Regions from separate parts of the Rhizobium sp. WSM1328 genome, predicted to be linked through region 2. Evidence: predicted binding sites of a transcription regulator. Region 2 holds the regulator's gene; each other region holds the start of a gene.
What was found. The regulator LexA, encoded in region 2, represses DNA repair genes until DNA is damaged. The targets are predictions, from matches to a motif close to TGTTCNNNNTGTGTTCNG.
Positions count from the first base shown of each region.

Region 1 (5,049 bases), 130 kb from region 2:
GCATAATTCAGCTCGTCCTTCTGTTTCAGGCTCTCGGGAAAGAAATGCCCGCGCCAGGGCTCGAAGGTCCAGCCGCCGATGCCGGTGCGGATAGTGCCGGATTTCGTCATGTCGTCCTCCCCATTCGCAGCCGCTCAGGCCGCATTGATCTCTTTCGTCATGTCGACGAGCGTCCATCCCGGCCGATAAGGGTTCGGCCGGCGACCCGTTTCCTGAAACCCGAAGGCGCTATAGAGCGCGATGTTCCGCTCCATCCGCGCATTGGTGTAGAGCCGGATCTCCGGCAAGGCCCATGCCCGCGCCTTGCCTTCCAGCCAGCGCAGCATTGCCAGTCCATGCCCGGCGCCCTGAAAGGCCGGCGAGACCGCGATGCTGAACAGCATGAGGTGATCGGAATGTTGCTCGACGACCACCAGGCCGGCCGTCTGCCCGTCGATCTCGCAGAGCCAGACCTCGCCGCGTTCGATCCGCGGCGCGTAATCCTCCGTCACCGGCATCGGCGGAGCGCCGAACAGCTCGCTATAGGGCCGATAGGCGGCTGCTGTCAGCGTCGCGATCGTTTCCAGATCATCGGGCGACGCCGTCCTCATCGTCATTCCGCCGCAACCGCCTTCTTCGCTGGCCGCCGCTCCAGCAATTCCTTCAGGAATTGCCCGGTATAGGACCGCTTTTCCTTGACGATCGCTTCCGGCGTGCCGGTCGCGACGATCTCGCCGCCGCCGTCGCCGCCTTCGGGGCCGAAATCGAGCACCCAGTCGGCCGTCTTGATGACTTCGAGATTGTGCTCGATCACCACCACCGAGTTACCCTGGTTGACCAGTTCGTGCAGCATTTCGAGCAGCTTGGCGACGTCGTGGAAATGCAGGCCGGTCGTCGGTTCATCGAGAATGTAGAGTGTGCGCCCCGTCGAGCGTTTCGACAGTTCCTTGGCGAGCTTGACGCGCTGCGCTTCGCCGCCCGAGAGCGTATTCGCCTGCTGGCCGACCTTGATATAACCGAGGCCGACATCCTTCAGCGATTGCAGCTTGTCGCGCACCGCAGGCACCGCCGCAAAGAAATCGACGCCTTCTTCCACCGTCATGTCGAGCACCTCGGCGATCGACTTCTGCTTGAAGGTGACATCGAGTGTCTCTCTGTTATAGCGCTTGCCGTGGCAGACATCGCAAGTGACGTAGACATCGGGCAGGAAGTGCATCTCGATCTTGATGACGCCGTCGCCCTGGCAGGCCTCGCAGCGTCCGCCTTTGACGTTGAACGAGAAGCGGCCCGGCTGGTAGCCGCGCGCCTTTGCCTCCGGCAGGCCGGCGAACCAGTCGCGGATCGGCGTGAAGGCGCCGGTATAGGTCGCCGGGTTCGAGCGCGGCGTACGGCCGATCGGCGACTGGTCGATGTCGATCACCTTGTCGATATGCTCGAAGCCGTCGATGCGATCGTGATCGGCCGGGTTTTCACGTGCGCCCATGACGCGGCGTGCCGCCGATTTATAAAGCGTCTCGATCAGGAAGGTGGATTTGCCGCCGCCGGAAACGCCGGTCACCGCCGTGAACACGCCGAGCGGGATCGACGCCGTGACATTCTTCAGATTGTTGCCGCGCGCCCCGACCACCTTGATCTCGCGGCCCTTCTTCGGCTTGCGGCGCTCGTCGGGAACGGGAACGCCAAGTTCGCCGGAGAGATATTTACCGGTCAGCGAGTTCGGACTGTCCATGATGTCCTGCGGCGTACCATGGGCAATGACCTGACCGCCGTGAATGCCGGCCGCCGGGCCGATATCGACCACGTCGTCGGCCGTCATGATCGCATCCTCGTCATGTTCCACGACAATGACGGTGTTGCCGATGTCGCGCAGGTGCTTCAGCGTGTCGAGCAGCCGGGCATTGTCACGCTGATGCAAGCCGATCGACGGCTCGTCGAGCACATAGAGCACGCCCGTCAGCCCGGAGCCGATCTGCGAGGCAAGCCGGATGCGCTGGCTTTCGCCGCCCGACAGCGTGCCGGAATTGCGCGACAGGCTGAGATATTCCAGGCCGACATCATTGAGGAAGCGCAGCCGGTCGCGGATTTCCTTGAGGATGCGCACGGCAATCTCGTTCTGCTTGGCGTTGAAGCTTGCCGGCAGCGTCTCGAACCAATCGCGGGCAACACGGATCGACATACCAGTCACTTCGCCGATATGCAGCGTGTCGATCTTCACCGCCAAGGCCTCCGGCTTCAGGCGGAAGCCGTTGCAGGAAGGGCAGGGGGCCGCCGACATGAAGCGTTCGATATCTTCGCGCGCCCAAGCGGAGTCGGTCTCCTTCCAGCGGCGCTCGAGATTGGTGATGATGCCCTCGAAATTCTTCTGCGTCGTATAGGAGCGGGCGCCGTCGGCGTAGTGGAATTCGATCTTGTCGTTGGTTCCGTTGAGGATGACGTCTTTGGCCTCGTCGGTGAGATCGTTCCAGCGGGTGCCGAGCTTGAAGCCGTAATGTTTGCCGAGCGCTTCCAGCGTCTGATTGTAATAGGGCGAGGTCGACTTGGCCCAGGGCGCGATCGCCCCGTCGCGCAGCGTCCGCTCGGGCTCGGGCACGATCAGATCCGGATCGATCTTCTGCTGGGCGCCGAGGCCGTCACAGGTCGGGCAGGCGCCGAACGGGTTGTTGAAGGAGAACAGCCTGGGTTCGATCTCGGGAATGGTGAAGCCGGAGACCGGGCAAGCGAATTTTTCCGAAAACAGCACGCGCTCATGTGTCTCGTTCAGCGACTTGTTGGCCGAGCCGCCGGCCGACGTCTCTTCCAGCGGCAGCGGCTTGTCGGCGAATTCGGCGACCGCCAGCCCGTCGGCGAGTTTCAGGCAAGTCTCCAGACTGTCGGCCAGCCGCGCCGAGACATCCGAGCGCACGACGATGCGGTCGACCACCACGTCGATATCGTGCTTATATTTCTTGTCGAGCACCGGCGCTTCAGCGATCTCATAGAACTGGCCGTCGACCTTGACGCGCTGAAAACCCTTCTTCATCAGCTCGGCCAGCTCTTTTTTGTACTCGCCTTTGCGCCCGCGCACGAGTGGCGCAAGAATATAAAGACGGGTGCCCTCGCCGAAATCGAGAATGCGGTCGACCATCTGGCTGACGGTCTGGCTCTCGATCGGCAGGCCGGTCGCTGGCGAATAGGGAACGCCGACGCGGGCAAAGAGCAGGCGCATGTAGTCGTAGATCTCGGTGACGGTGCCGACCGTCGAGCGCGGATTGCGCGAGGTGGTCTTCTGCTCGATCGAGATCGCCGGCGACAGGCCGTCGATCTGGTCGACGTCGGGCTTCTGCATCATTTCGAGGAACTGCCGGGCATAGGCCGACAGGCTCTCGACATAACGCCGCTGGCCCTCGGCATAGATCGTGTCGAACGCAAGCGAGGACTTGCCGGAACCCGAAAGCCCGGTCATGACGATCAGCTTGTTACGCGGCAGATCGAGATCGATGCTCTTCAGATTATGCTCGCGCGCGCCGCGGATGGAGATCGTCTTCAGTTCGCTCATCGTCTCTGCTTTGGTTTTCTGGATAACAGCCCTTATTTAGTGATGCCGACGGGCGAGTCGAGGCTGAATATCCGCAAGGGCTCAAGGTTTTCGATTCTGTTGACAGGATCATACGGATAAACTAGAACAAATAAAGAACAAAATTCCTGATGAGTGCATGCGGCTTTCTGATGGGATAAAGATGTGGATTAAATGCCGCCCATGCGCATCGGCGGTCCGTGATGGTTTAAGGTGCGCCGATCGATTAAACGCCGCCGGGCAGGGCGGCAGGCAGGGTGAGAAGTATGGCTGGTAGTGTGAATAAGGTAATTCTGATTGGAAACGTCGGTGCGGACCCCGAAATCCGCCGCACTCAGGATGGCCGGCCGATCGCCAATCTTCGTATCGCGACCTCGGAGACGTGGCGCGATCGCAATTCCGGCGAGCGCCGTGAGAAGACCGAATGGCACACTGTCGTCGTCTTCAACGAGGGCCTCTGCAAGGTCGTCGAGCAATATGTGAAAAAGGGCGCCAAGCTCTATATCGAAGGCCAGCTGCAGACCCGCAAATGGCAGGACCAGCAGGGCCAGGATCGCTACAGCACGGAAGTGGTGCTGCAGGGTTTCGGTTCGACACTGACGATGCTCGACGGCCGCGGTGAAGGCGGCGGCGCGAGCGGCGGCCGTGGCAGTGGCGCCGGCGGCAACGATTATGGCGACGATTACGGCGCCCCGGCTCCCGCTTCATCGCCGAGCCGCGGCGGTGGCGGCGGCGGCAACTTCTCGCGGGATCTCGACGACGATATCCCGTTCTGATCGATAGCCTTTCCTGGCTTGGTGAGAGACGTGAGAGAGCATGATGCCTTGGATGGCGTCATGCTCTTTTTCTTTGATTTCGCGGCAGATGATTCAGACCACATCGGCCGGAATTTGGGGAATTCTGAATGAGCTGCCACATCTTTAATAGAGCTTCCGGTACGCGCCTCCGACTTTGGTTGGACGAGTCACCGCCGTCGATGGATTCAACTCGATGCCGTCTGTGGGAGAGTAAAGTTTTCGCCAGCGGAGAAGGCACTCCTCATCGGACGAACGTGGCTGCGGAAATAGCTCGGCCGGTTGGAGGCATGACTGTACATGGTCTGCTGTCAGTTACCCTGGATAAGTCCACTAAAACGCAAGGTCTGCAGGTGAATGTCCCGATTGAACGTACCAAGGGAGAGAGGTGGTCCCTATCACTTGCTCCAAGTCACCACAAAGTGCTTACCGGATTTGCCGCGGAATACATGCCGGGCCTGTTCAAGGGGATAGAGGATCTTGGTGAGGCTGCATTACCTAGTTTTGGAATTCTCTCCTTTGATCGAATGGCACATTCGGACATAGGTTCGTCGATAGATATTTTTCGCGAGTTGACGAGAGCTATCGTGCGCGCTTTGACTATGGAGCAGGTTCCTGAAACGCCGAATGAGGCGTTCGCACTTCTCGCAGTTTAGATTGAAAGGCGCTCAAGGTTTTTCAGTGCGGCGTCGCGCTGATGAGATTGAACGCCGACTTTGCCCC
Region 1 is NZ_CM172788.1:1,903,272-1,908,320, forward strand. Features, by position in the region: gene AC2444_RS09795 (DUF72 domain-containing protein) at 1-110, opposite strand, end outside; gene AC2444_RS09800 (GNAT family N-acetyltransferase) at 135-596, opposite strand; gene uvrA (excinuclease ABC subunit UvrA) at 593-3,514, opposite strand; gene AC2444_RS09810 (single-stranded DNA-binding protein) at 3,799-4,308, shown strand; gene AC2444_RS09815 (hypothetical protein) at 4,617-4,982, shown strand; gene AC2444_RS09820 (MarC family protein) at 5,005-5,049, opposite strand, start outside.
Region 1: uvrA (excinuclease ABC subunit UvrA) is a predicted target of LexA. The motif match lies at 3,637-3,654, and genes of this name have one in related genera.

Region 2 (5,049 bases):
TGCAATGCGGTATCACCTTTTAGGCACTGCAGCGATGAGCCACACGCATATCGGAAGCCGATGATTCGACTGGTCTTTTGGGGCTCGCGATTTTGCCTCATATTTCAATCGATTATGCTTGCCGGATTTGATTGGAGGTTGCATTCTGACTGCCTTCGCAGCCGGGCTTGGGCGGTTCATGCAGGAGTTGACGTCAGTCGAATTGCGGCCGGAAACAGGCGAAGGCCTTGCCGCTCCTCCAATTTTTCACCACCAGTCGTGGTGACGCGACCGGCAAGGACGCAGTCGGCAATACCATTGCGCCACCGGCTGCCGGCCGCAGCCTCGCACTTGCTGCGTGCCGGCATGCGCATGCTGGGCGAGGAGACGGACCATGGCCGCCTGCTGCTGTTCTCGCCGGTCTTCCTCGGCGCCGGGTCAGCCATCTGGTTTCTCGCGGCATCGGATTTTCCGCTCACTGCATCGCTGCTCTGCCTGTTGGTGCTGACCGTCGCAGTTCTCATCGCCAGCCGCAACCGGGCGGCATTGCGGGCAGCGCTGCTGGCGCTTTCGCTCGTGGCTTGCGGCATAGTCTCGGCGCAGTTCGAGAGCTGGCGGGCTTCGACCGTGATCCTCGATTCATCAGTGACGACGACGGTGACCGGCCGCGTCGAGCGGCGCGAAGGCGATGGTCGCGGCCGGTGGCGCTACATTCTTGCCGTCACCGGCACTGAAGCGCCTCAGGTCAAGCGGCCGCCGGAACGCATCACCGCCATCGCCCGCGGTGCGGACGCAGCCTTCGAGATCGGCGATATCATCACCGGCAGGGCGCGGCTGACGCCGCCGGCGGGCCCAGCACTTCCCGAGCTCAACGACTTCTCCTTCAGTGCCTATTTCGACGGCATCGGCGCCAACGGCTTCTTCTACGGTGCACCGACGAAGGTCGATGCGCAGGCAGGTCCGCAGGCTGCAAGATCGGCGGTGGAAGCGCTGCTCGAAGGGCTCTACCGGCTGCGCAGCGGCATTGGCGACCGGATAAGGTCGATCCTGCCCGGCGATACCGGCGCTTTTGCCGCCGCACTGGTGACGGACGAGCGGCGCGCCATCTCGGATGCGACGACGGAGGCACTACGCCAGTCCGGTCTGGCTCATATCATCGCCATCTCCGGTCTCAACATGGCGCTGTCGGCCGGCATCTTCTTCGTCGGCTTTCGGATGCTGCTCAGCATCTTTGCCGGTATCGCTGAGGCCTACCCGACGAAGAAGATCGCTGCCGCCGGCGCGCTCATCGCCGTTACTGCCTATTTCCTGATTTCGGGCTTTGCGGTCTCTGCCGAGCGCGCTTTCATCATGATGGCCATCATGTTGATTGCCGTCTTCTTCGACCGGCCGTCGATCAGCCTGCGCAATGTCGCGCTTTCCGCCCTCGTCATCATCCTCATTTCACCGTCCGAGGTCTTAGGTCCGAGCTTCCAGATGTCCTTTGCCGCGACATTGGCGCTGGTCTCGGGTTATCAGTTGTGGAAGGACCGGCGCGTCCGCGAAAACGCCTTTCTGAAGCTACCTATCATCAGGCCCGTCGTTACGGTTGCCGGTTTCTTCGGCGGCGTCTTCCTGACTTCGCTGATCGGCGGTTTTTCCACCGCGCTGTTTTCGATCGAGCATTTTCATCGCCTGACCGCCTACGGCCTGCCGGCAAACCTCGCGACGATGCCGATCATCTCCTTCATCGTCATGCCGGCCGGCTTGCTGGCGATGCTGCTCATGCCTTTCGGTCTGGATGTTTTGCCCTGGAAGGTCGTCGGATTCGGCCTCGATCTGGTGATCGCGGTCGCAAAGACGGTGTCCGGCTGGGATGGCAATATCGACGTCGGCCGCTTGCCCGCCTGGTATTTCGCGGTCGCCGTGGCAGGCTTTCTGCTGCTGACGCTGCTCCGCACCCGGCTGCGCCATATCGGCACATCAATCATCGCGGTCGCAACGCTCATCCTGTTGCTTCTACCGGTTCCCCGGCCGCCGGATCTGGTGATTTCGGAGGATGGCAGTCTCGTCGCGGTGGTCGAAGCGGCAGCAATGGCTTCCAACCGTGAAAGACCACCGGATTTCATCTTCGACCAGTGGCAGAGAGCCCTGGTCCTGCCGAGACATGATCCGCCGAAGATGCTGGATGGTCCTGCTATCCCGCAGGTAGGAGAAGACCGCCGCGTCAAGCTTTCCCGCGATCAGCAGAACGAAGCGAGGACAGCGATGCGGGCGGCCGCAGCGGCCGGTGAAGCAAACCGCTTTTCCTGCGTCAAGAGGGCCTGGTGCGCATCAAGGCTTGGCAATGGTCGTGTGGTTGCTGTCATCGACAATGCCGCCTATCTCGGCCCGGCATGCGACGCGGCCGATATCATCGTGACGTCGGTCCGCCTGCGTTTCAACAGCTGCCGCTCAGGTGCGACGCTCTTCACCGGCGAGACGCTGCGCAGGACCGGATCCATCGAGTTGCGCTTCGCGGACGCCGGCCTGGAGGTGGCAACCGCATTTGACGCATTGTCGCGACCATGGATGCGCCATCGCGCCTTTGACTGGCGCAGCAACAGCTTTACCGAATCCGGCCTAACCGATGTCAGTGATAGCGGCGAATGAGGCCGACGAGTTTGCCCTGCACCTTAACACGGTCTGGTCCGAAAATCCGGGTCTCGTAAGCCGGGTTGGCCGCTTCCAGTGCGATCGAGGCGCCCTTGCGGCGGAAGCGCTTGAGTGTCGCTTCTTCGTCATCGACGAGTGCAACAACAATGTCGCCAGGACTTGCGGTGCTGCCATTGCGGATGATCACGGTGTCGCCGTCGAAGATGCCGGCGTCGATCATCGAATCGCCCTTGACCTCCAGGGCATAATGTTCACCGGAACCGAGCATGTCGGCCGGAACGGCGATGTCGTGGGTGTTGTTCTGGATCGCCGAGATCGGCACACCGGCGGCGATTCTGCCCATGACCGGCACGGAAACCGAGTTGCCGTTGTCGGCGACGGGTTTTGCGGGAGCAGGGGCGGCGACCGGCTGAGGTTTGCCCAGGCTGCCTTCGATGACGCTCGGCGAAAAGCCGCGCCGCGGCTGGATGCTGGGGCTGTAGGCCTCCGGAAGCTTGATGACCTCGAGCGCACGGGCGCGGTTCGGTAGGCGGCGAATGAAGCCTCTCTCCTCGAGCGCCGTAATCAGGCGATGAATCCCGGACTTCGAGGCGAGGTCCAGAGCATCCTTCATTTCGTCGAAAGATGGCGGAACGCCGGATTCCTTCATGCGCTCATGAATGAAAAGGAGAAGCTCCTGTTGTTTGCGCGTGAGCATCGACGTTGTGACCTCGTGATTGAAACAAATCCAGAACAGACACTATATGTTCCATATGTGTTCCGCAAGTAGCTAAATTTCCGTAAAACTTGGCGCCAACTCGTTGAGATTTTTATTTTCATTCGCCGGATTGGCACAGAAGTCTTGCGTTGAGGGAAGCGCTGTCGCACATCTCTTGCCGTGTCAGGGAGGGATATCATGAACGAGCACTCCGCCAAACCGCACCCGCTGGATCATGTCGTGCTGCCGGTCGTCAATATCGATCTGGCGCGCGAGAGGCTCGGCAAGCTCGGCTTCACCGTTGCCCCCGATGCGCGCCATCCCTTCGGAACGGAGAATGCCTGCGTCTTCTTTGCTGACAAGACCTATCTGGAGCCGCTCGGGATTGCGAGCGTCGAGGAGAGCGAGGCGTCGGCGCGCCAAGGCAATGTCTTCACCGCCCGCAATCAGGCTTTCCGCTTCCGCTGCGGCGCGGAGGGGCTTTCGGGGCTGGCTTTTGGCAGCAAGGATGCCGGCATCGATCATCAGAATTTCGTCGGTAACGGATCGAGCGCCGGCGAGATGCTGCAGTTCACCCGGCCGATGACGATGCCGGACGGTTCTGAGACGATTGCCGGCTTCAAGCTGGCTTTTGCCGGCGATCTGCGCGCGCCTGATCTCCTGCTATTTACCGTCGAGCGCGTCAATCCGCTGCCGGCCGACCGCGCCGTGCTGGAGACGCATGCCAATGGCGTCACCGGCATAGTCGAGATAGCGCTTTGCGCGCCTGATGCTGCCGCCTTCGCTGCCTTCGTCAGCCTCGCCGTGGTGCAATCGGCAGTCGAGAAAACCGGTTTCGGCGTCAATATCCCGGCGTCGAATGCCAAAATCAGCCTGATGACGGCGGAAGGGTTGGAGGCCTATTTCGACATCGTCGGCTCATCCGCAGATCGTGGCCTGCGCGGCCGGGCAATCCTCTTCGCTGTCGCCGATCTTGCCGTGACAGAAGCGCATTTGGCTGCTAACGGGGTGACATACGCGCGCAAGAACAATCGCATTCTGGTGAAGCCCGCGCCCGGGCAGGGCACGCTCTTCGCCTTCGAGGAAACACGATGAGCACTGATACGAATTCCGAAGTCAGGATCGGCGAAGGCCAAGGCCAGGTCAGCTTTTCCAATACCGGCCGCCTGTCGCTGATTGCCGGTCCCTGCCAGATGGAGAGCCGCGACCACGCCTTCATGGTCGCCGGCACGCTGAAGGAGCTTTGCGGCAAGCTCGGCATCGGCCTCGTTTACAAGAGCTCCTTCGACAAGGCGAACCGCACCTCGCTGTCGGCCGAACGCGGTATCGGGATTGAAAAAGGCATGGAGGTCTTTGCCGACCTCAAAAAGGAGTTCGGCTTTCCCGTCCTGACCGACGTTCATACCGCCGAGCAATGCGCGGAGGTGGCAAAGGTCGTCGACGTCCTGCAGATCCCGGCCTTCCTCTGCCGCCAGACCGACCTTCTCATCGCCGCCGCCAAGACCGGCCGCGTCGTCAATGTCAAGAAGGGCCAGTTCCTCGCTCCCTGGGATATGAAGAATGTTCTGAAGAAGCTCAACGCCAGCGGCAATCCGAACGTGCTGCTTTGCGAGCGCGGCGCCTCCTTTGGTTACAATACGCTGGTTTCCGACATGCGCTCGCTGCCGATCATGGCGGCGATGGGTGCGCCCGTTGTCTTCGATGCGACCCATTCCGTAGCGCAGCCGGGCGGGCAGGGC
Region 2 is NZ_CM172788.1:1,769,418-1,774,466, forward strand. Features, by position in the region: partial or broken gene AC2444_RS09140 (ComEC/Rec2 family competence protein) at 179-2,610, shown strand; gene lexA (transcriptional repressor LexA) at 2,591-3,310, opposite strand; gene AC2444_RS09150 (VOC family protein) at 3,509-4,405, shown strand; gene kdsA (3-deoxy-8-phosphooctulonate synthase) at 4,402-5,049, shown strand, end outside.

Region 3 (5,049 bases), 1.0 Mb from region 2:
TTGGATTTATTGGCTTTTTTTGGCGGTCGGTTTGTCTGGGCGCGATTAAATCCATGCCGGTGTTGGCCCGAAATTGCCGTAATGGAGCACGTGGAGGAGCTATGGGCGGAGTGTTCGGGTTTGCGCGGCTGCGGCATTTCGTCTGCTTTCCGCGAGGGGCGACTTCAGGTCGACCTTGCTCCGGGTGATGATTTCTGCCTTTCTTACCCTTAGAAGCAAGACGGAAGCGAAGCCATGCCAGAGCCGGATCTCGACGAAAAGATCGACGCGACGTTTCGCAACGGGTCGCTGACGGCGGCCGGGATCATCCTTGGTTTCTCGCTCAATTTCATCAGTGTCTGGGTTTCCAATCCTAATGACTGGACCAGCATCGATATTCTGCCGATGCTGTTCCTGACCGTGGGCATCGCCGTCCAGGTGAAAGTCTTTGCCGATCTGCTGGCGCGGGACTCCCTGTTTGCCGCCAAATATGACCGGTCTCGCCGGCTCTTTCTGATCGGATTGGGAATCGTCGCGGCGGGAATGGGCATTGCCCTGATCAACGATGTTCTCGGGCTCGGAAGGATGCGGATGCTCGGGTAAACTTCGCGTCATACTGACGCGAGGTCAGACGCGCTCGACGAACCCGTCCAAGACCCGCTTCTGTCCGGCCCGGTCGAACTCAATCGTCAGCTTGTTGCCCTCGATGCCGGTGATGTTGCCGTTGCCGAATTTCAGGTGGAACACGCGATCGCCGGGGGTGAATCTCGACGGTTCCGACGATGTCGATTTCGCCACCAGCTCACCTTCGATCGTGCGCCCCTTCGGGCCGCTTTCGCCGTAACCTATGCGTTCGACGGCGTGGCCGGAGCGGGTGCCCCAATTGTCGCGTGTGGCGTCGGTCTTGTTGGCCTGGGCGCGTTTCCAGCCGGGCGTGGAATAGGAATTGGTGAAGGGTTCGGCCTTGTCGAAGCGGGACTGGCCGTAGCCGCCGCGGCCGTACCCGCCGTAGCTTTGCTCCATTTCGGCGACCTCGACATGGGTTTCCGGCAGTTCATCGAGGAAACGCGAGGGCAGGGTCGATTGCCAGAGGCCGTGGATGCGGCGGTTGGAGACGAACCAGATGTGGCAGCGGTGCTTGGCGCGGGTGATGCCGACATAGGCGAGGCGGCGTTCCTCCTCCAGGCCGGCGCGGCCGCTCTCATCCAGCGAGCGCTGGTGCGGGAAGAGTCCTTCCTCCCAGCCGGGAAGGAAGACGGTGTCGAATTCGAGACCCTTGGCCGAGTGCAGCGTCATGATCGAGACGGCATCGAGGTTCTCGTTGGTTTCGGCATCCATCACCAGGGAGACGTGTTCGAGGAAGCCGCGCATCGACTCGAAGCTTTCCATCGAGCGGATCAGTTCCTTGAGGTTTTCGAGGCGGCCGGGTGCTTCGGCGCTCTTGTCGTTCTTCCACATGTCGGTATAGCCGGACTCTTCGAGAATCTGCTCGGCAAGTTCGGTATGCGGCGTGTTTTCAAGCAGTTCCTGCCATCGGCGGAAAGATTGAATTACGTCGAAGAGCGCCTTTCGCGCCTTCGGCTTCAGCTCGTCTGTCTCGATGATGTCGGCGGCTGCCGCAAGCATCGGGATATCGCGGGCACGGGCATAGTCGTGCAGCGCGCGCACCGTCGTATCGCCGAGGCCGCGCTTCGGTGTGTTGACGATGCGCTCGAAAGCGAGGTCGTCGGCCGACTGCGCAACGAGGCGGAAATAGGCCATGGCATCGCGGATCTCGAGGCGCTCGTAGAAGCGCGGGCCGCCGATAACGCGATAGTTGAGGCCGAGGGTGACGAAGCGGTCTTCGAATTCGCGCATCTGGAAGGAGGCGCGCACGAGGATCGCCATGTCGTTCAAGAGATGCTTGCCCCGCTGGAGTTGCTCGATCTCCTCGCCGATGGCGCGGGCTTCCTCCTCCGAGTCCCAGGAGGCGTGGACCTGCACCTTGGCGTCGTCCGGATCGGAGCGGTCGGTGAACAGCGTCTTGCCGAGGCGACCTTCATTATGGGCGATCAGATGGGCGGCGGCCCCGAGGATATGTTCGGTCGAACGATAGTTGCGCTCGAGCTTGATGACCTTGGCGCCGGGGAAATCCTTCTCGAAACGCAGGATATTGTCGACCTCGGCGCCGCGCCAGCCATAGATCGACTGATCGTCGTCGCCAACGCAGCAGACGTTCTGCAGCTCGCCCTTAGGGCGCTGAGCGAGAAGCCTGAGCCACATGTACTGGGCCGTGTTGGTATCCTGGTACTCGTCGACGAGGATATAGCGGAAGCGGCCGTGATATTCCTTCAGGAGATCCGGGTTTTTGCGGAAGATCGCGATCGGATGCATCAGCAGGTCGCCGAAGTCGCAGGCGTTCAGCGTCGTCAGGCGCGCCTGATAGGCAAAATAGAGATCGCGGCCACGGCCGTTGGCAAAGGCGCGGGCATCACCCTCGGGGATGTCGGCGGGGCCGAGGCCCTTGTTCTTCCAGGTATCGACCATGCCGGCGAACTGCTTGGCTGGCCAGCGCTTGTCGTCGAGACCTTCGGCCTGAATGAGCTGCTTGATGAGGCGGACGACGTCGTCGGTGTCGAGAATGGTGAAATCGGAGCGCAGGCCGACAAGCTCGCCGTGGCGGCGCAGAAGTTTGACGCCGATCGAATGGAAGGTGCCGAGCCACGGCATGCCTTCGACGGCGCCGCCGACGAGCAGCGCGATGCGCTCCTTCATCTCGCGGGCGGCCTTATTGGTGAAGGTGACGGCGAGGATCTGCGAGGGGAAGGCGCGGCCGGTGTTGAGGATATGGGCGATGCGGGTCGTCAGTACGCGCGTCTTGCCGGTGCCGGCGCCGGCGAGCACGAGGACGGAGCCTTCAAGCGTTTCGACGGCTTCGGTCTGCTCGGGGTTCAACCCGGCGAGATAATCCGGTCGCTTGCCGCCGTCGCGAGCCGCCATGGCGCGGGCGGCGATGCCGCCACCGGCGGCGGGCGCCCGTTCGGCGGGTGCGGCAGGCGGCTGCGGCTTGCGCGCCATCTCGCCCGGCTCTTCGTCGAAGAAGGGCATATCGTCGAAACTATTGCTCATGGCGCGTAATGTAGTGATTCGGGAAGGAAAGACCAGAAAAGATGTTCTGCTTTCATTCCCGAGCCGGCGCTATTCCAGGCGGTATGTTGCGGGCGGTAATGCCGCCGCCGAGCCCGGCTGTAGCCGCGATGCGGGCGGGCGGGGCTGAAAATACCAATCGCGGCCTGTCGGATCAGGCGCCGGTGAGGCGTCCTTGGGTCATCGGACAGCAGTCCGGATCAACACCCGTCAACAAGGAGGCCGTTTCATGCCGAAGATCGTTTCAAATCTCTGGTTCGCCGAGGAAGCCCGCGAAGCCGTCGAATTCTACGTGTCTGTCATCCCGGACTCCAGGATGGGCCGCACCACCATATTGCCGGCGGAAACGCCGAGCGGGCCTCCCGGCAGCGTCGAGCTGATCGAGTTCACGCTCGCTGACCAGGCCTTCCTGGCCATGAAGGCCGGCCCGCTCGATAGTTTCAACCATTCCTTCTCGATCGCGATTCTCGTGGAAAGCCAGGCCGAGATCGATCGGATATGGGATGCTTTCTTAGGCAATGGCGGCACGCCGGAGGCCTGCGGCTGGCTGAAGGACCGCTGGGGCCTTTCCTGGCAGATCGTGCCGCGTGTGCTCTCGGAGATGATCGCCGACAGCGACCGTGAGCGGGCCAGGCGCGTGACCGAAGTGATGCTCGGCATGGTCAAGATCGATGTCGCCGCGCTCGAGGATGCGTTCAACGGCTGAGAGGCCTGCGGAGAGATGATCGCAATATCCAGCGCATGATCGTCATGCGCCCATTTCTCTAAGAATATCCCAAGTTTTCGAACGTCATATGGCCCGTCGCACATCGATATTCACCGATCGAAGCTGGCTCTCCGCCTGCCGACCGCTGATTTTCGAGACCTCGAATCACGGGCGACATTGCACACCTTTTTCATCTTTCTGTCACGTCGTGAAATGTGCTGATACCGCGATGGCGTCTTTCTCCACTATACTGACCAACAGTTTCGTAGAGTAATTAAAGAACCGGTGGATGCACAATTTCGTGCATTGCTAGAAACGGCCGGTGAGCGTGGAATAACCGACGAAACTATTGATTCTCAGGAACGTCATGGCCATCTCGATGGTTATAAGGACACCTGAAGCCTGTGGCATTAACCTTGAATGGAGGGCCCATGCTGAGCGAATCCGTATTTGATGCGTTCACCCGCAGTTATGATGCGCGTCGCGAGACCGATATGTCGATCTCGGATTATCTCGACCTTTGTAAAAAAGAACCGCTTGCCTATGCCAATGCGACCGAGCGCCTGCTCGCCGCGATAGGCGAACCGCAGATGGTCGACACCGCCAGGGACACGCGCCTCGGTCGGATATTCATGAACCGGACCATCCGGATTTATCCGGCCTTTGTCGGCTTCCACGGCATGGAAGAGACAATCGAACGAATCGTTTCATTCTTCCGGCACGCGGCGCAGGGGCTCGAGGAGCGCAAACAGATCCTCTATCTGCTCGGCCCGGTCGGCGGCGGCAAGTCATCTCTGGCTGAGCGGCTGAAGCTGCTGATGGAGCTTCATCCGATCTACGTGCTGAAGGCGGGTGACGAGATCAGCCCCGTTTTCGAAAGTCCGCTCAACCTCTTCGACCCGGACACGATGGGATCGCTCCTGCAGGAGCAATACGGCATTCCCCTGCGACGCCTAAGCGGACTGATGAGCCCTTGGTGCCTGAAGCGGCTCGATGATTTTGGGGGCGATATTTCCCGCTTCCGTGTCGTCAGAGTACAGCCTTCGCGGTTGCGCCAAATTGCGATCGCCAAGACCGAGCCTGGAGACGAGAACAATCAGGATATCTCGTCGCTGGTCGGCAAGGTCGATATCCGCAAGCTGGAGACTTATTCCCAAAACGATCCCGATGCCTACAGCTATTCTGGCGGCCTCAATCGCGCCAATCAGGGCGTGCTCGAGTTCGTCGAGATGTTCAAG
Region 3 is NZ_CM172788.1:2,794,879-2,799,927, reverse strand. Features, by position in the region: gene AC2444_RS14280 (hypothetical protein) at 235-582, shown strand; gene AC2444_RS14275 (ATP-dependent helicase) at 607-3,087, opposite strand; gene AC2444_RS14270 (VOC family protein) at 3,335-3,811, shown strand; gene AC2444_RS14265 (PrkA family serine protein kinase) at 4,243-5,049, shown strand, end outside.
Region 3: AC2444_RS14275 (ATP-dependent helicase) is a predicted target of LexA. The motif match lies at 3,130-3,147, and genes of this name have one in related genera.